DNA from 2 places in the Clostridium sp. C1 genome. Region 1 is predicted to be linked to the other one. Evidence: a T-box and tRNA genes for the amino acid it is inferred to sense, from the RefSeq annotation. Region 1 holds a T-box; the other holds one or more tRNA genes.
What was found. A T-box is a leader RNA that pairs with one kind of tRNA and senses whether it is charged. The one in region 1 lies ahead of lysS (lysine--tRNA ligase), so its partner is inferred to be a tRNA-Lys.
Positions count from the first base shown of each region.

Region 2: it encodes a tRNA-Lys, which carries the amino acid that the T-box ahead of lysS (lysine--tRNA ligase) is inferred to sense. The anticodon was not compared.

Region 1 covers NZ_CP073631.1:1,886,781-1,896,437, reverse strand. The annotation lists gene lysS (lysine--tRNA ligase) at 1-1,273, opposite strand, end outside; T-box leader at 1,308-1,540, opposite strand; gene KEC48_RS10170 (methylated-DNA--[protein]-cysteine S-methyltransferase) at 1,654-2,166, shown strand; gene KEC48_RS10165 (ABC transporter ATP-binding protein/permease) at 2,290-5,364, shown strand; gene KEC48_RS10160 (HAD family hydrolase) at 5,487-6,293, shown strand; gene KEC48_RS10155 (AEC family transporter) at 6,294-7,232, shown strand; gene KEC48_RS10150 (NUDIX domain-containing protein) at 7,249-7,791, shown strand; gene KEC48_RS10145 (HAD-IIB family hydrolase) at 7,788-8,522, shown strand; partial or broken gene KEC48_RS10140 (VOC family protein) at 8,524-8,875, shown strand; gene KEC48_RS10135 (putative ABC transporter permease) at 8,967-9,657, shown strand, end outside.
Region 2 covers NZ_CP073631.1:2,457,286-2,466,942, forward strand. The annotation lists gene KEC48_RS13130 (penicillin-binding transpeptidase domain-containing protein) at 1-1,272, shown strand, start outside; gene KEC48_RS13135 (hypothetical protein) at 1,411-1,827, shown strand; gene KEC48_RS13140 (hypothetical protein) at 1,824-2,099, shown strand; gene KEC48_RS13145 (vWA domain-containing protein) at 2,124-3,977, opposite strand; gene KEC48_RS13150 (AAA family ATPase) at 3,983-5,611, opposite strand; tRNA gene KEC48_RS13155 (tRNA-Glu) at 5,721-5,796, opposite strand; tRNA gene KEC48_RS13160 (tRNA-Asn) at 5,804-5,879, opposite strand; tRNA gene KEC48_RS13165 (tRNA-Gly) at 5,883-5,956, opposite strand; tRNA gene KEC48_RS13170 (tRNA-Leu) at 5,964-6,052, opposite strand; tRNA gene KEC48_RS13175 (tRNA-Lys) at 6,068-6,143, opposite strand; tRNA gene KEC48_RS13180 (tRNA-Tyr) at 6,151-6,234, opposite strand; tRNA gene KEC48_RS13185 (tRNA-Thr) at 6,240-6,315, opposite strand; tRNA gene KEC48_RS13190 (tRNA-Val) at 6,323-6,398, opposite strand; tRNA gene KEC48_RS13195 (tRNA-Gln) at 6,403-6,478, opposite strand; gene KEC48_RS13200 (PLP-dependent aminotransferase family protein) at 6,596-7,873, opposite strand; gene KEC48_RS13205 (HAMP domain-containing sensor histidine kinase) at 7,947-9,071, opposite strand; gene KEC48_RS13210 (response regulator transcription factor) at 9,068-9,657, opposite strand, start outside.

The sequences.
Region 1 (9,657 bases):
CATCAGGATCATTTAATTCGTTGAATGCATTAGCGTATTCATTACCACAGATAAATAATTCAAATCTTTGTGTAAAACGAGGGTCTTCTGGATTCTTTCTAGCAAGTGGAGAAATTTCTACAGGATGACCATAAACAAATGTTGGTTCAACAATTGTTTCTTCCACATATTTTTCAAAGAATTCATTAATGATATGACCATATTCATAGTGTGGCTGTAATTCAATACCATGTTCCTTAGCTAATTGTTTTGCATCTTCAAAAGTCATATCTCCTGCAAAATCAATACCTGTTTTTTCTTTAATAGCATCTGTCATAGAAATACGTTTAAATCCCGGTGCCAAAGAAAGTTGATGTCCTTTATATTCAATATCATATGTACCACAAACTTCTTTTGCAGCATTTGAGATAATTCCTTCAGTTAAATCCATCATACCTTCCAAATCACTAAATGCTTTATAAACTTCAATAGTTGTAAATTCTGGATTATGTGTTCTATCCATACCTTCATTTCTAAATAAACGACCAATTTCATAAACGGCATCCATTCCACCAACAATTAATCTTTTTAAAGATAATTCCGTTGCAATTCTTAAATAATAATTAATATCTAAAGTATTGTGATGTGTGATAAATGGACGAGCAGAAGCACCACCTAAGATAGGGTTTAATACAGGTGTTTCTACTTCGGTATAACCAAGATTATCAAGATAATGTTGAATAGAACGAATAATCTTTGGTCTTGTAAAAGCAATCTTTCTAGCTTCTTCATTCATAATTAAATCAACATATCTTCTTCTATATCTTTCTTCAATATCACTTAAACCATGATATTTTTCTGGTAAAGGACGTAATGCTTTTGTTAAGTGAATATACTCAGAAGCCTTAACAGATAATTCTCCCGTATTTGTGACAAAAACAGTTCCAATAATACCTACAATATCCCCAATATCACTTTTAATTAAAACTTCATAATTTTCTTCACCAATAACATCTTTTCTAACATAAATCTGAATTTGTCCTTCTTTATCTTGAATATGCATAAAGCATACTTTACCTTTACGACGTTTTGTCATAATTCTTCCAGCAACTTTGACTTCAATAGCTGCTTCTTCTAATTCTTCATGTGTCTTTCCTGCATATTTTTCTTTAATATCTTTTGAAAAAGCAGTGACATCAAATCTTTGTCCAAAAGGATCAATACCTCTTTCTCTTAAAAAATCAAGTTTTTCACGTCTAACTAATTCTTGTTCACTAAATTGTCTTTCTTCCATATTTATCTCCTTCCTAATAAAAAAACTCCCATCCACAAGGGACGAGAGATTACCGTGTTACCACCCTATTTTATTTATGTATCACTACATAAACCTTATCAACTCCTATCAGAGTCTAGCCTGTAACGTGGCACACGTTATTTTATCACTTACGATCCAAAATACAGCTCCTAGTCTTTTTTCATTGTTATTATTATCATCCATTTCCACCCACAGGACTCTCTAGTCATACATCATAACAATTACTCCTCTATTCATCGCCTTTTTTCTATACGCATGTATTATATAAATAAACATATTTAATGTCAAGAGATATTCATTTTTAAGAACAGTGTTTGTTGTGGATGAAAGAAAATGTTAGAATATAAAGGGGTGAAAGCATGTATAATCAGACATATTATCAATCTCCATTAGGGAGGTTATTGCTAGTGAGTTATGAAGATTGTTTAGTAGGTTTGTGGATAGAAGGGCAAAAATATTATATGGGAAAAATAAAAGAAAGACCTGTATCAAAGGAAACAGTTATTTTAAGAGAAACAAAAAAGTGGCTAGATGAATATTTTGATGGTTGCAATCCTTCTATTAGTAGATTAAAAATAGCACCAGAAGGCACAGAGTTTCAAAAAAGAGTCTGGCGAATATTGTGTGATATACCTTATGGACAAACAACAACATATAAAGCTATTGCTCAAACAATAGCCAAACAAATGAATAAATCGTCAATGTCTGCTCAAGCAGTAGGTAGTGCTGTTGGACATAATCCTATCTCTATTATTATTCCGTGTCATAGAGTCGTTGGAACGAATGGGAGTTTGACAGGATATGCTGGGGGACTTGAAAGAAAAAGAATGTTACTTGCATTAGAAAATATCAATTTGGATTCAATGAAATAAAAATCTATTTCCCGGGAAATATGTCGAAGATAATATAAAATGATAAATATATGAAAATGTTCATTTTTAATTCAAATTAAAGAGATTTAATAGTAGATATTCATAAATAAAGGGGATAGAAGAATGTTACAGATAAAAAATATACACAAGCGGTATAAAACAGGTGACTTAATTCAAAAAGCACTGGATGGTGTGAGTTTGAATTTAAGAGATAATGAATTTGTTGCAATATTAGGACCAAGTGGAAGTGGAAAGACAACGCTTTTGAATATTATTGGTGGGTTAGATCGTTATGATCAAGGTGATTTGATTATTAATGGAATATCTACAAAAAAATATAAAGATAGAGATTGGGATTCATATCGTAATCATACGATTGGGTTTGTATTTCAAAGCTATAATTTGATTCCCCATCAGACAGTTCTATCTAATGTTGAGTTAGCTTTAACAATATCTGGTATTTCTAAGGCGGAGCGACGTGAACGTGCCAAAAAAGCATTAGAGCAGGTGGGACTAGGAAATCAGGGACATAAAAAGCCAAATCAGATGTCTGGAGGACAAATGCAACGTGTCGCTATTGCAAGGGCATTAGTGAATGATCCAGATATTTTACTTGCTGATGAACCAACAGGAGCATTGGATAGTGATACAAGTGTTCAAGTTATGGAGCTTTTAAAAGAAGTCGCAAAAGATCGTCTGGTTGTTATGGTAACACATAACCCAGAGTTGGCTCAAGATTATGCAACACGTATTGTAGAATTGAAAGATGGAACGATTCGTAGTGATTCTCATCCATATCATGTAAGTGAAAATAAACTGGACAAACCAGAACATAAAAACATGGGTAAATCTTCAATGTCATTTTTAACAGCGTTATCTTTGAGTTTTAATAACTTGCGTACTAAAAAGGCTAGAACGATTTTAACATCTTTTGCGGGATCGATTGGTATTATTGGTATTGCTTTGATATTATCGCTTTCTAATGGCGTGAATCAATATATACAATCTATTGAAGAAGAAACGTTATCAGAATATCCTCTACAAATTCAAAGTACAGGTTTTGATATGACATCCATGATGGTGGATGTTCAAGATAATCAAAATGAAGAAAAACAAGAGGGCGATATTCAAGTATTACAGATGATTACGAATATGTTTTCTAAGATTGGTGCCAATGATTTGGCTTCTTTAAAACAATATTTAGATGAATCCAATACAAATATAAAACAATATACAAATGCTGTGGAATATACTTATAATGTATCACCACAAATTTATAATACAGATACAAAAGAAATACGACAAGTACATCCAGACCAATCTTTTCAATCTTTAGGTTTAGGGTCATCCAGCAGTGGAAACAGTATGATGTCAACAATGATGAGTACCGATGTTTTCTTTGAGATGCCTAGCGATAAGAGTCTATATGAAGATCAATATGATGTCAAAGCTGGGCGCTGGCCACAAAATTATAATGAATGTGTCCTTGTTTTAACAAAGAGTGGTAAAATTAATGATTTGATGTCTTATACATTAGGACTAAGGGATTTTGATGAATTAGATAAAATGGTAGAACAGTTTGCAAAAGAAGAAGATGTTGATGAAATAGAAAATAATCAGTCTTATTCTTATGAAGATGTCTTAAATAAAGAATTTAAACTTGTTAATGCGAGTGATTATTATCAGTATGATGAAAAATATGATCTTTATAAAGATAAAAGAGAAGATCATGATTATATGGAAAAATTAATTCAAAATGGAGAAACAATAAAGATTGTTGGTGTTGTTCAACCTTCTGAAAGTGCCTCAGCAACGATGTTGAAAACGGGAATTGGGTATCCTTATACATTAACAACACATATCATTGAACAGGCACAATCAAGTGATATAGTCAAAAAACAATTAGAAAATAAAGAAATAGATGTTTTAACTGGAAAACGTTTTGATGAAAAAGAAAATAAAGATTTTGATATGAATTCTTTATTTACAATTGATACACAAAAATTAAAAAGTGCTTTTACAATTGATGAAAGTCAATTAACAAAAGGTATGGGAAATCTAGATTTAAGTCAAATAAAATTAGATACATCTGCTTTACCTGCGATTGATATGAATAGTATTTTATCACAGTTAGATGTACAATTTTCAAGAGAACAGATTGAAACATTAAGCCAAGCTATTACAACAGATTTTCAAAAATATATGACAGAAAATAATTTGCTTGATCCAACTCAGGTGCAAACTTATTTTATGAATTATATAGCAACAAACCGTGCTCAAACATTACTTCAACAACAAATGATTCAGCTTTTACAAGAAAGTGGTTTAACAGATCAGTTTGCAACACTACTGCAAACGCAAATGCAATCTATAATTAGTCAATATACAACTCAAATGTCAAAATCTATTCAAGACCAGATCAATGCACAAATGACAAAACAGATGGGTACTTTAGCTCAAAATATGCAATCAGCTATCCAAATCAATCCTGATGTTTTTGCTGAATCTATTCAAATGAACATGGATGAAGAAGAATTATCAGAATTAATGATGTCTTTAATGACAACAGAAACTTCAACATATGAAAATAATTTAAAACTTTTGGGGTATGCCAATTTTGATGAGCCAAGTGGAATTAATATTTATCCTAAAGATTTTGAAACAAAACAGAATGTGATTGATATTTTGGATAATTATAATGCCAAGATGGAAAAAACAGATGAAGATAAAGTTATTTCATATACTGACTATGTTGGAACATTGATGTCATCTGTAACAGATATTATTAATGTTATTAGTTATGTCTTAATAGCATTCGTAGCTATTTCATTGGTTGTATCTTCTATTATGATAGGGGTTATTACTTATATTAGTGTTTTGGAACGTCAAAAAGAAATAGGTATTTTACGTGCTATTGGAGCTTCGAAACGTAATATTTCACAAGTCTTTAATGCAGAAACATTTATTGTTGGTTTATTAGCAGGTGTTTTAGGAATTGTAATTACTTTATTATTGTTGATACCGGGTAATATGATTATTCATTCTATTGCTGGTAATGTTGATGTGAGTGCATCGTTACCAGTAGTTGGAGGAGTGATTCTCATTGTTTTAAGTGTTATTCTTACACTTATTGGTGGTATTATTCCTTCAAAGAAAGCAGCGAAAAGTGATCCAGTATCTGCTTTACGTAGTGAATAGGGATAAGATAAATTCTTATCTCTTTTTTATGCAATCATCAATAGGAAGCTTTCTTTCAATCTTAGAAAAAATAAAAGGATAAAATGATTTTCTTGTATAATGAACATCATAGGGGGAAGTTTATGAGGTCTAAGTTATTATTTTTTGATGTAGATGGAACATTGGTTGATGGCAATAGAGGTATTTTAGAAATACCTGAAGGTGTTATTCATGAATTGAAAAGGATTCAAAAACAAGGACATAAAATATTGATTTGTTCAGGTAGACCTAAAGCCATGATGAATCAACATTTCTTGAAAGTCGGTTTTGATGGTTATGTTCTTGCAAACGGGGGATATGTAGAAATTGACGGTCAATCTATCTTTGAGGGTTGTATGGATTATGATTTATGTATACAGACAGTACAGATGTTAGAGGATTTAAAATGTGATTATATGATTGAAACAGCAAATTCTATTTATATTGATCATAGTTTTCAAGAACTTTATCAATTTTTCTCTACGAGAGGTTTTAAAGATATGTTTAAACGTGATTTTGATAAAGATGAAGTTTTAAAAAGAACCATTAAAATTGAAGCTAATGTTACAAATAAAGATAAAGCACAAATAGAACAATATATTAAAGAAAGATTTAGTTGTGTTATCCATCATGATGAACATGGCAGTGAAAATGCTTTTGAGTTCTTTTCTCCAACTGTTTCAAAAGCTGTAGGTATTCAAAAAGTATTAGATTATTATCACATGAGTCGCCATGAAACTTATGCCTTTGGAGATGGAGTCAACGATTTAGAAATGTTTGAATATTGTGAAGTGGGTGTCGCAATGGGCAATGCAGTTGAATTATTAAAACAAAAAGCAGATTTGATTTGTCGTTCTATTGATGAACAAGGATTAGAACGTATATTAAAAATCTTGTTTCCAGAGGATTAAATGGAAAACTTAATTTTTAGTTTAAATGCAACTGTCCCTGTCTTTTTAATGATGGTTTTAGGAATGGTTTTAAAAAAGATAGGATGGATTCATGAAAGCTTTGCTTCACAACTTAACAGATTTGTCTTTCTTGTTCCTTTGCCTGTTTTATTATTTCAAGATATTGCGACAGTTGACTTTCATAAAGCATGGAATTTTCCGTTTGTTGCTTTTTGTTTTGTTGCCACTTTATTAAGTATTACGATTGCAGCTTTTATTTCTTGTACTTTGACTCAAAAATCCATAAGAGCTGAATTTGTTCAAGTCACATATCGTAGCAGTGCTGCATTATTAGGTGTTGCCTTAATCCAAAATATATATGGTCATTCTACAATGGGACCATTGATGATTATTGGGAGTGTTCCATTGTACAATATTTTTGCTGTGATTATTCTTTCATTTGGACAATCACAAAAATTAGATTTACAATTATTAAAAAAGACATGTCTAGGTATATTAACCAACCCTATTATTATTGGTATTATTGTAGGGGTTATCTGGTCTTTATGTCATTTATCAATGCCTGTGATTTTATCCAAGAGTGTGTCCTACATAGCCAATACAGCAACACCGTTAGGTTTAATCGCAATGGGAGCTTCATTTGAATTGAAAAAAGCCATCAGTCAAATAAAACCTGCTTGTATAGCTGCATTTTTTAAGCTTATTGGCTTTTGTGCTATTTTTCTACCATTGGCTATTCTTTTTGGATTTAGAAATGAAGAACTTGTAGCTATTTTAGTAATGTTAGGTTCAGCTTCCACTGTTACGTGCTTTGTGATGGCAAAAAATATGGGATATACAGGTGTATTAAGTAGTAATGTTGTGATGTTGACAACATTATTGAGTGGTTTTACATTGACGTTTTGGATTTGGGTATTAAGGATTTTAGCTTTTATTTAACGAAAGGAAAAGATACATGGAATATTTAGATATTGTTGATGAAAATGGACAACCAACTGGGCAGGTTGTTGAAAGAGAATATGCTCATCGTCATGGAATAAGACATCGTACAAGTCATGTCTGGTTATTAAGACAACGTGATGATGTAGAAATATTACTACAAAAAAGAAGTTTAAATAAAGATTCTTATCCTGGTTGTTATGATATTTCCAGTGCAGGACATATTATAGCAGGGAGTGACTTTGAAACTTCAGCGTTACGTGAATTAAAAGAAGAATTAGGTGTTGAGGCAACGATTGGTCAACTGCATTATATTGGTACAAGCTATAGTGACAGCTTCCATATTTTTCATAAACAGCCATTTCATAATGTCCAAGTATCACGTGTTTATGTTTTATGGTATGATGGTGAAATGACACTTCAAAAAGAAGAAATTGAAAGTGTAAAATGGCTATCTTTTGAAGAATGTCAGAGGGTTGTTTTTGAAAATTTAATACCGCATTGTATTAAAAAAGAAGAATTAGAAATGATTAAAAAATATTTGGAGGAGAAAGAATGAAAGCATTAGCCAGTGATTTTGATGGAACTTTATATTTTGAAAATGGTGTAAAAGAAGATGATCGAAAAGCTATTCTTGCTTTTCAAAAGCATCACTTATTTGGTTTGTGTACAGGAAGACCATTGATTGGGGTACAACATTATCTTGAAAACTGTATTCAACCAGATTTCTATATTGTCAGTAGTGGGGCTTGTATTTTAGATAAAGAAGGTCATGTTTTATATGAACAGACTTTATCAAAAGCTATCACAAAGACAATTTTTGAACAATATCATGAAAAAGCAGAAGTGTCTATTCAAGCTGATTTTCGTATTTATACATTAGTTCAAAATTCTCAAATTCCTTTAGCTCAAACATATGTTGAATCTATTGATTGTATTGGTGATGATCATATTTTTGGATTATCTATAAATGCTGTTAATGAAAAACAGGCAAAACAATGGACATATGATTTAAATGCAACATATAAAGAAATTATGGCTTTTCAAAATAAGGAATATATAGATATTGTCAAAAGAGGATGTTCTAAAGGTGAAGCTATTAAAAAGTTAAAATCATTACTTCATTTAGATTATGTCTATGGTATCGGTGATTCTTATAATGATATTCCTATGTTGGAGAGTGCTGATTGTTCATTTACTTTTTATGATTCACCAGAAATAGTGCAAAAAGAAGCAACACATCTTGTATCATCTATTTGTGAAGCTATTGAAAGAATAGAAAGGGAATAATATGTTTTGTCAATTAAGGTCTTTATATCTATGTGTAGAAGATATGCAACGTGCTGTTGCCTTTTATGAATCTTTTTTTACAACAAGATGTGACTGTTTATGATGATATTTATAGTGTTTTTGATATTCATGGGTTTCGTCTAGGCTTGTTTGCCTATCAAAAAGTGAATGAAAAGCATTCTTTTGGAAGTAATTGTTTACCAAGTTTTGAATTTGAATCATTAGAAACATTAAATAAACAAATGAAAGGAAAGCTTGTTCATTTTCCTATGACACAAATTAAAGAGAATTGGGTTGTTGAAATTGTGGATAGTGAAGGAAATATTATTGAATGTACAACACCTGTTAAGTAAAATCGGAAATCTTTCTGATTTTTTTCTTTTTTCTTCATGAATTATTCATAAATATTCATTATGATATATACATTATCAATGGAGGAAAATGATGGAAAGTTTTATTTATGATCAGTTAGGAATATTTTTTGTTTATTCTTTTATAGGATGGTTGATAGGAACTGTACTAGCGGCTTACCGTCGTCATCGATTTATTGATGTTGGTTTTTTATATGGACCTTATTGTCCTTCTTATGGGATTTGTGGTGTTTTATTTGCAGTCCTTTTACATGATTTAAAAGGACAGTGGTTCTTTCTCTTTTTAGGTGGAGCTATTATTGTTTTTATGGTGGTTTATTTAACCGGTTTTCTTTTACAACAAATCTTTCATCATAAATGGTGGGATTGTTCTCATAAAAAATTTCAATTTGGAAGTTATGTTCATATGCCTTATACAATTCTTTGGGGGTTTATGGCAGTTATCAGTATAGAGTTTATTGAACCATTACTATTAGGTGTTTTACATTGGATTCCTATGTCTATAAGAGAGATAATATTAATTATCTTACTCATTATTATGGGGATTGATTTATTGGGGACATTAACTGGTATTTTAAGTACACGTTCACGTGTGAAAAAAGGTATTGTGAAAGATGTGTCTGAAAATATGCAAAAAACAGCAGATCGTTTAGGTATGAAAATATCAGAGTGGACATTAAAACACTTTGTATCTGCTTATCCTCATTTGGATAAAAAGGAAATCTTAAATACACCTCGTCCAAAAAAGAATGTTATTTTTGCGA
Region 2 (9,657 bases), 570 kb from region 1:
ACTGTAGAAGTGCGTAGCTATCCTTATGGAGAAATCACTTCTCATTTAACAGGATATATGCAACAAGTAACGGCAGAAGATTTAGAAAAACATCAAGGAGAAGGCTACACAGAAACGTCAATGATTGGTAGAAGTGGTATAGAAGCTGCTTATGAAAAACAATTAAAAGGAACAAATGGAGCAACTATTTCTATTGTTGATGAAAATGGAAGCACAAAGAGTACAGTAGCCACTCAAGAAAAACAAGATGGACAAGATATTACATTAACAATTGATATCGATTTACAAAAAGATTTATATCAATCATTTGAAAATGATCAAAGTGCTTCAGTTGCCATGAATCCAACAAATGGAGAAGTGTTAGCGTTGGTCAGTACACCATCATTTGATAGTAATGATTTTATTTATGGATTTTCAACGGAAGAATGGGATGCTTTAAATAATGATGAAGCACAACCACTGACAAATCGTTTCCGTTCAACTTGGGTGCCTGGCTCAACGATGAAATCTATCACAGCAGCAATTGGTTTAGAAACAGGTTCATTAGATGCTTCTAAAGATTTTGGTGCTGAAATGAAGTGGCAAAAAGATTCAAGCTGGGGAGATTATTATGTCACAACATTACATGCTCCTAATCCTAATAATTTAAAAAATGCTTTAATTTATTCAGATAATGTTTATTTTGCGAAAGCAGCATTAGAGATTGGAAAAGATAATCTTGAAAAAGGATATCAATCATTAAAAATTGGAGAAGATATTCCTTTTGAATTAGCATTAACAAAATCACAATATACAAGTGATTCATTTGATAAGGATATACAGATTGCTGATAGTGGATATGGTCAAGGACAAATTTTAATGAATCCTGTACAAATGGCATCTATTTATAGTTCATTTATGAATGATGGAAAAATGATGACACCTCATGTTGTGAAATCTACTGAAACATCTGTATGGGCTGAACCATTCTCAAAGAAAACAACGGATGAAATTAAATCAGATTTAATTCAAGTTGTAGAAGATAGTCACGGAACAGCTCATAGCTTAAAGAATAGTCAATTCCAATTAGCTGCAAAAACAGGAACAGGAGAAATTAAAGAATCACAAGATGATACAACAGGAACAGAAATAGGTTGGTTATCTGTTGCTTCTACAGATTCATCAAATCCTATTGTTATTACAACAATGGTAGAAGATGTTAAAGGTCGTGGTGGAAGTGGTTATGTTGTTGATCATGTGAAACAACCATTAATGTCATATTTACAAAGATAGAAAACGGAGAAATCCGTTTTTTTCTTTATAAAATGACTTTACATTTAAATGAAAGATGATATACTAAAAGTAGAGTAAATATTATTTTTCATATTTAAATTATTTTAATGATTTATGATGTGGGAAAGGGTGAAGAATATGAAAAAGATTTTCATAACATTTCTAGGTTTGTTTCTTGTATTAGGAATAAGTGGTTGTCAAAAAAGTCATGTAGATGTTGAAGATGTTGCGAAAAAAATTGTATATTTTTCACAGGATCTACTTCAAGCAGAAGGTAATGAAATAGAGGAAATTCTTCAAAATGTCAATGATGAGTTTAAAAATCAAATGAAAGATAATATCATTAAAGATGTACAAATAAAGGTTTTGGGTAATGTGGAAAATGATTTAAAATCATATGATTTACCTATAACGATACAATCAGTAGCTATAGAAGAAGGAGATAGTCAGATTGTGACAGTTAAGTTTGTGGATCAAAAACAAAAAGAAGGACAAACAGTTTTACAAATGCAGGATGATGGAAAACAAGTCACATATGTGGGGTATAGAAAATGAAGAAAATAGATTGGATATTGATAAAAATACAATGGCTTATTATTTTGATTGCTGGAATCTTTTTATTGTTTCATGGACATAATCATGATTTTGTGATTGTGTTATGGGTACTTTCTGTTGTGTGCAATGCATTTTGGTCAAGAGGATATCGTGTTGCGAATGTAGAATATGCATATAGTCAAATTATTCAACGTTATCCCATCGTTTGGATGGTTTTGAGAATGTTGATTATCGTTATTATATCTATTTTTGTTATAGGATATGTTATATAAAAACATCTCGATTAAGAGATGTTTTTATATAGCGATTTCTTTTAATTTTTGAATTAACATATCGGGTAAAGTTTCAATATTTTCAATAAATAAACCATGTGGATATGTTTTGGTAATCAATGGAGCAGTTTGTATACCAATCCCTATAACATCAATATCTTGATCTTTTTTATATAAGCGGGTTAATTCATGAATATGTGCTACACCATGTGTATCGCCATCAGATAAGACAAAGACAAAGCCTTTGCGATGTCTTTTGTAGGTAGCTAATTTCTTCAAAACATATTCTAAAGCAATATCTTCATGTGTTCCACCAGATGTATGCATAGCATAAATACGATTCAGTAAATATCTTTTTTGGCAATCTTGAAAAGAAATAATTTCAGTGAGTTGAACCTGTGTTTTTCCAAGTGCTTTATGTGCAGAAATACAGAATGGTATTTTTAATGTCTGTAAAACTCTTGCAAGTTCAAAGCAACCTTTCATTGTATTGATAATTTTATCGCCACTCATTGATTCACTTGTATCAACAAGAATATACACACATAAATCTTTCTTTTTTCCTTGTTTATGTGTTTTAAATACACGTCCATCTAAAGAAGCACGATAAAGATTTTGTTGATCTAATTGTCTTCCATATTCTAGTTTATGCTTTGTTTGACTTTTTGAAGCATACATTCTTTCACGCTTAAATAATCTCGCCAGTTTGTTACTTCTGATAATACTTTCATTTTGATTTCTTAAAGCAATAGTACCGTATTGAGTAGGTGTTGTTCTTTCTAAAGGTGATAAAACAATAGATTGTTCAATGGAAGAATGATAAGTTTGAGATTGAAAGCTTTTCTCCTGGTGTTTTCTTTGCTTTTCTTCACGTCTATGAATATCTTGTAGAATTTGATGTTTTTGTGTTTTTTCGGCTTCATTTTCAAGTGATTCAATACGTTGAAATTCTTCATCAGAAAGATCAAGCTGATATTTAGTTGGTGTTTGTTGAGGTGAATTTTGTGATTCACCTTTTTGAAATTGAATTGCAATTTCACTAGACATTTGGGAGAAAAGACTTTGAGAAACACCAGATATTTTAGAACCATTTTGAATTGTATCGAATATTTCTTTGACAGTTTCATCCATAATGGGTTGACATAGATTGAGAATTTCTTTAGCTATTTCTAAACGTTCTTTTGTATGATTTGTCTGTAAACGCCCTTGAATTGCTAATTTTCTTATTTGGATAAAATTTTGTGGAAGATAGTAAGGTAAATAGATGATATTGTCATTTAATTGAAATCTATATCCATAGGTACAGATGACCATGATTTCTTTAATGATTTTATCCATTAAAAAAGTTGTATCGGTCTGTTGGTGTTTTTCTTTAAGAAAAGATGAAGTGATAGCTTGTCGGGCATACATGAGAGGATTCCAAGTTTCTGGAAATTCAATGCCTAAAGCATTTTCAATTGCACCTTCTTCAATAGCTTTTAAAACAAGTGGCAGATTGGTTTGAAAGACGTAATTTGTGATAATAGATTTGAGTTTTCGATAAGACATCTGTTTGTTAAGAAAGTCTTTTGCGGCAGAATTAACTTGGGTTAAAGCTTGAGAAGCTTGAATGTAAGTTTGTGATAAGATTTGAAAATCACAATAGCGTAAACTTGCGAGTTCATGGAACAAAAGTCCTTCCATAAACATCTCATAACCTTGAGGGTGAAAGTGTTCAAGATAATGATAAGGAGCTTTTTCACCAAGAGTGATAGATGCTTGATGATTTTTGATTTGTGAATAACATTGATTGCTTTCATCAATAGTGAGATGAATAGGCATCTGGGCATAAAGAACTGTATCTTTTTTGAGTTTTTGTTTGATTTGTGATGATAACATAGAGATTATTCAACAAATTCATGAACAATGAGTGACATGACAGAAGCAGCAGGCCCATTTGTCGCAAGAATTTGACGAGCATCTTCTAAGTTTAAGATTTCATCATCTTCTTCAGCTAATTCTGAAATAATTGTGACCAGACTTGCACGAATCACATCACCATCTAAATCAACAGTTTTATTAGCCCAGTTCAGCAATGTTCTTAAGTCAATTCTTTGTGTTGTTTCATTACCTTCATTAATAATAACATTATGGAAAGCGTCAAGTAATGATGCCATTTTTGTTGCAGTTGTATCATCAATTCCTGTTTCTTTGACAATAATATGTGCCATTTTGTCGATAGGTAATTGACTGATTTTTATTTTATTTTGAATACGTGATTTATGAGAAAGATTCATTTCGTTTGTTCCAGCATAACCAATATTCATACTTTCACCAAATCTAAAGAGTGGGTGGGCATGAATGATTTCTCCATTGTCTAAAATCTTTTGCTTTGTACCATCTAAAACATCATTTAATGATGAAATGATGTCACTATCAACCATATTGATTTCATCGAAAATAAACATACCACCATATTTCATCATTAAACTTAGAGGTCCATATTCAAAAACAGTTTCACCATTTCTTAAGACATATTTACCAAATAAAGTTGATTCATCAATAGAACGACTTCCGACCATTTTTAAACTTGGTAATCCTAATGCGCCAGCAACACAGAGTAATTTTGTTGTTTTACCAGTTCCAGAAGGACCATAATATAAACATGACCATGTTTTTCCTCTTTGAAAAGATTTAATTAAATCAAAGTCATTTTGATCTAAAAAATGACGATTTTGCATATACAAACGTTCATTATCTTTAATTGATTCTTGAAGAAATAATGGTAATTTCATTCTTTCTTGTGTTGAATAGAGAGGGGTTACATCTAATATAGTATAGGATGAAGAAGATAATGACTGATAGATTTGTTGTTTTGATTGTAAATCTAATAATAAGTGTTGAGGGTCTTCTTGAAATAAAAAGATAGGGGTTAAAGATTGGGTATTAAATGTCATATGAAGATGGTTTAATAATTCTTCAACAGAATCATAATGTAAAGATAAAAAACAATCTTGAAGTTGAAGAATATCTTTTAATATTTGAATCAATCTTTTAGCAATGTTTAAAACGTATTTATAGTGATTTGCATCCCATTCATTAGCATGATGATGTTGGCCCATATCAATGTGACGCCAGTTTTCATAAATATCTTGAAATGTTTCTATCTGATATTGATTATATATGTAATTGATTGCAACGAGTAATAAACGATATAAACTATCGCTTTTTTCATAGGCACTTGCTATAATGAAACGTTGATCTTGTAAAGAATATTCTAAATATGCTTCTTTTTGGTTATTGTGAATAATTTGAAATAATAATGAATGTTCATGAGTAAAAAGATAGACCTGATCATTGTTGTATTGACTATGTACAAGACCCATGATGGCTTTAGCAGTTTCGTATTCATAAGTATAGGTAGTTCCATCAATATAGTCCAGTGTCAGTTTTTCTCCATAAAGAATATGCTCACTATGATAACCAGGGGAAATGGAATAAGGTTTATATTGTTTGAGTTCGTCAAGTATCATATTTTATCGGCTCCTTTTCTTGATACATATTATAACATGAATAGACTATATCACAAATCATCTGCTTATATAAATAAAAAAACGATCTGACGATCGCTTTGTTTTCATATGGTGACCTGTACGGGATTCGAACCCGTGAATGCATGCGTGAAAGGCATGTGAGTTAACCGTTTCTCCAACAGGCCATAAAAATGGCGCTTGAAGTAGGACTCGAACCTACGACCGATCGGTTAACAGCCGATTGCTCTACCAACTGAGCTATTCAAGCGTATGGAGCGGGTGATGGGAATCGAACCCACGTAGTCAGCTTGGAAGGCTGAAGTTCTACCATTGAACTACACCCGCAAAAGAATGGTGCCCAGGGCCGGAGTCGAACCGGCACGGATTTTAAGGTCCGCAGGATTTTAAGTCCTGTGCGTCTACCAATTTCGCCACCTGGGCATATATGTTTATGAATGGTGACCCGCAGGCGACTCGAACGCCTGACCCTCTGATTAAAAGTCAGATGCTCTACCTACTGAGCTAGCGGGTCAAAAGAATGGTGGGGAGGGGCGGATTCGAACCACCGAACCGAAAGGAACTGAGTTACAGTCAGCCGCGTTTAGCCACTTCGCTACCTCCCCGTATATGGTGCCGGCTAAAGGACTTGAACCCTCAACCTACTGATTACAAGTCAGTTGCTCTACCAATTGAGCTAAGCCGGCAAATAAATGGTGGAGGTTAACGGGCTCGAACCGCTGACCCTCTGCTTGTAAGGCAGATGCTCTCCCAACTGAGCTAAACCTCCAACATGGCTGGGATAGCTGGATTCGAACCAGCGCAATGACAGAGTCAAAGTCTGTTGCCTTACCGCTTGGCTATATCCCAACAGTGCTTATTTAATATATCAATTTTTTGGAGTATAGTCAATATTTTTTAAGCGAAAATTTAATTTTTTTCATATTTCACTTATAAAAGGAAAAAAGATGAACCATTGGATTCATCTTAGTTTTCTAATAATTTTTCAATACTTACAAGTTTTACACATAAGACAAAGAGTTCTGTTGCCTGTTTTAATTCATCTAAAGGTGGATATGAAGGAGCAATTCTGATAATGGAATCATGGGGATCATGACCATAAGGGAAAGTTGCTCCAGCATTTGTTAAAATCACACCTGCTTCTTTACATTTTTGTACAATATTTTTAGCACAATCTTCTAGAGCTTCAAAAGTGATAAAATAACCACCTAATGGTTTTGTCCATTTTCCTATTTTTAAATCAGCTAACTCTCTATTAAAAATATCAATAACCATTTCAAACTTAGGTCTTAAAACATCTGCCTGTTTTTCCATATGTTGTGTTAAACTTTCAACATTATGAAAATATTGAGCATGTCTTAACTGATTCAATTTATCATGTCCAATTGACTGAATACTCATATGTTTTAAACTATCTTTTTTGTTGTTGAGTGAAGTAGCCATAGCTGCTACACCAGCACCCGGAAAAGTTACTTTAGATGTTGAGCAGAATTCAAAGACCATATCTGGATTTCCCGCATCTTCACAAGCCTTTAAAATATCTTTAACATGACTTTGTTTATCTGCATATAAATGATGAACAACATAAGCATTATCCCAAAAAATACGAAAATCTTTCGCAGCTGGTTTTAAATGAGCGAATCGATCAACGACTTTATCTGAATATGTAATACCAGAAGGATTGGAATATTGAGGAACACACCAGATTCCTTTCACTGTTTCATCTTCTTGAACATATTTTTCTACTAAGTCCATATCTGGTCCATTTTCATCCATTGGAATGGGAATCATTTCAAAACCAAAATGTTCTGTAATCGCAAAATGACGATCATAGCCAGGAACAGGACATAAAAATTTAATCTTGTCTAAACGACACCAAGGGGTATTTCCTAAATAACCATGAGTATAACCACGACTGATCTGATCAAACATAATTGTTAAACTGGAATTTCCATAGACAATAATATGTTCAGATGTCGTCTTTAACATATTTGCAAAAAACTGTTTTGCTTCATTGATACCATCCAAAATACCATAATTACAATAATCTTTTTGATTTGAAAAATCATAATGACTATTAATAGTATCTAACATGGGCATAGAAAGTTGAATTTGTGAAAAGTCAGGTTTTCCACGTGCCATGTTTAATTGTAAATGTAAATCTTTCATGTCTTGGTATTGTTTGCTTAATTGTTGATGTAAAGTTTTTAATTCTTCTTGATTCATGTCTTGATATGCTTTCATTTTCTCTCCCTCACTTTGAAGTCATTGTATCTTTTCATTATATAAAATGCAATCTTTATTTGATGAAAATCTTTTATTCACTCATATGTAAACGATGTAAGATTACAACAAAGGTTGTTTGGTCTTTATGACTTGTCGCAAAGATTTCTCCATTATGAATTTGGATGATGTTTTTAGCAATCGCTAAACCTAGACCTGTTCCACCCGTTGATGAAGAACGTGAGGCATCACTACGATAAAATTTATCAAAAATATATGGTAAATCAGCACTATCAATAGGATTGCCATAATTCATAATCTTAATAGTTACTGTTTCATCATCATTCAAAACTTCAATTTTAATCTTTTTACCATCCTTACCATATTTTACAGCATTAGATAATAAATTATCAAAGACTCTTGCGATTAATTGTCCATCACCTTTAATAAAAAGGTTATTTTGACTTGTCTTGACTTCTGGAATGATATGATATTCTTGAAAAGTAGGATAAAATTCATCAACAATCTGTAAAACCAGCTCACTAATATTGATTGTTGTCATATGAACTTTCACATTCGCTTGATCTAGGCTAGTAAATTCAAATAAATCATCCATCATACTTTGTAATCTTTTGGATTTTTCATAAGCCACACTAGAATATTTTTGAATTTCTTCTTTTGTCAGTTGCTGATTATTTTTAATCAGTTCCAGATAACCGACAATGGTTGTCAGTGGTGTTCTTAAATCATGAGCAACATTTGTAATTAAATCATTTTTTTGTTTTTCAGCATTTCTTTCAGCATCATAAGCCATACGTTCATTTTCTTTAAGAATCTCACTTTCTTTTTCTTTATCACTTAAAGTCTTAGCTAAGGCATTGATATTAGCCGCTAGTAAACCAAGTTCATCATCGTATTTAATTGGTGCTTCAACTTCATAATCACCAGCTGTGACTCTTTGAATTGTTCCACTTAAAACATCAATGTATTTAAGTGTGATATTCATTAAATCTGAAAAGGTCACTAAAAAGATAAGTAATGAAATAAAGAAAGCCAGAATGTATAACCATTCATAAGATAAATGAAATATATTGGTATGTTGTAGGATAATCATTAATGCCAGATCACATAGAAAAGCAATAAAATAAGCAACAATAATATTGATAAATAAACGCCATCGAAAACTACTGATAAGTAATCGTTGAATCTTTTGAATCATAGTTCGAATTTATAACCTACGCCCCAAACTGTTTTAATATGTTGAGGATTTCTTGGTTGCCTTTCTATTTTTTCTCTTAGTTTTCTAATATGGACCATAATTGTATTATTAGAATTATTTGATTTCATATGCCAGATTTTTTCAAAAATATCTTCAATAGAAAAGACTGTTCCCGGTTGACTAGCCAACAAGACAAGAATTTCATATTCAATTCTTGTAAGAGCTAAAGGTTTTCCATCCAGTGTTACTAATTTCTTTTGTGTATCAATAATTAAATCTGTTGCTTCAATCAAATGTGAAGAATGATTGATAGGCTTATTAAAAACTTGATAGCGACGAAGCTGTGATTTGACTCTGGCAACCAGTTCCATAGCATTAAATGGTTTACTGACATAATCATCGGCACCTGTCAATAGTCCTTCAATTTTATCAGTATCAGCAGTTTTGGCTGAAACAATAATAACAGGCACATTATATTTTTCACGAATCATTTTTAAAGCCTGTATTCCGTCAATTTCAGGCATCATAATATCCAAAATAACAAGATCAATATGATACTCTAAAATATCATTCATCAAAGTGAAAG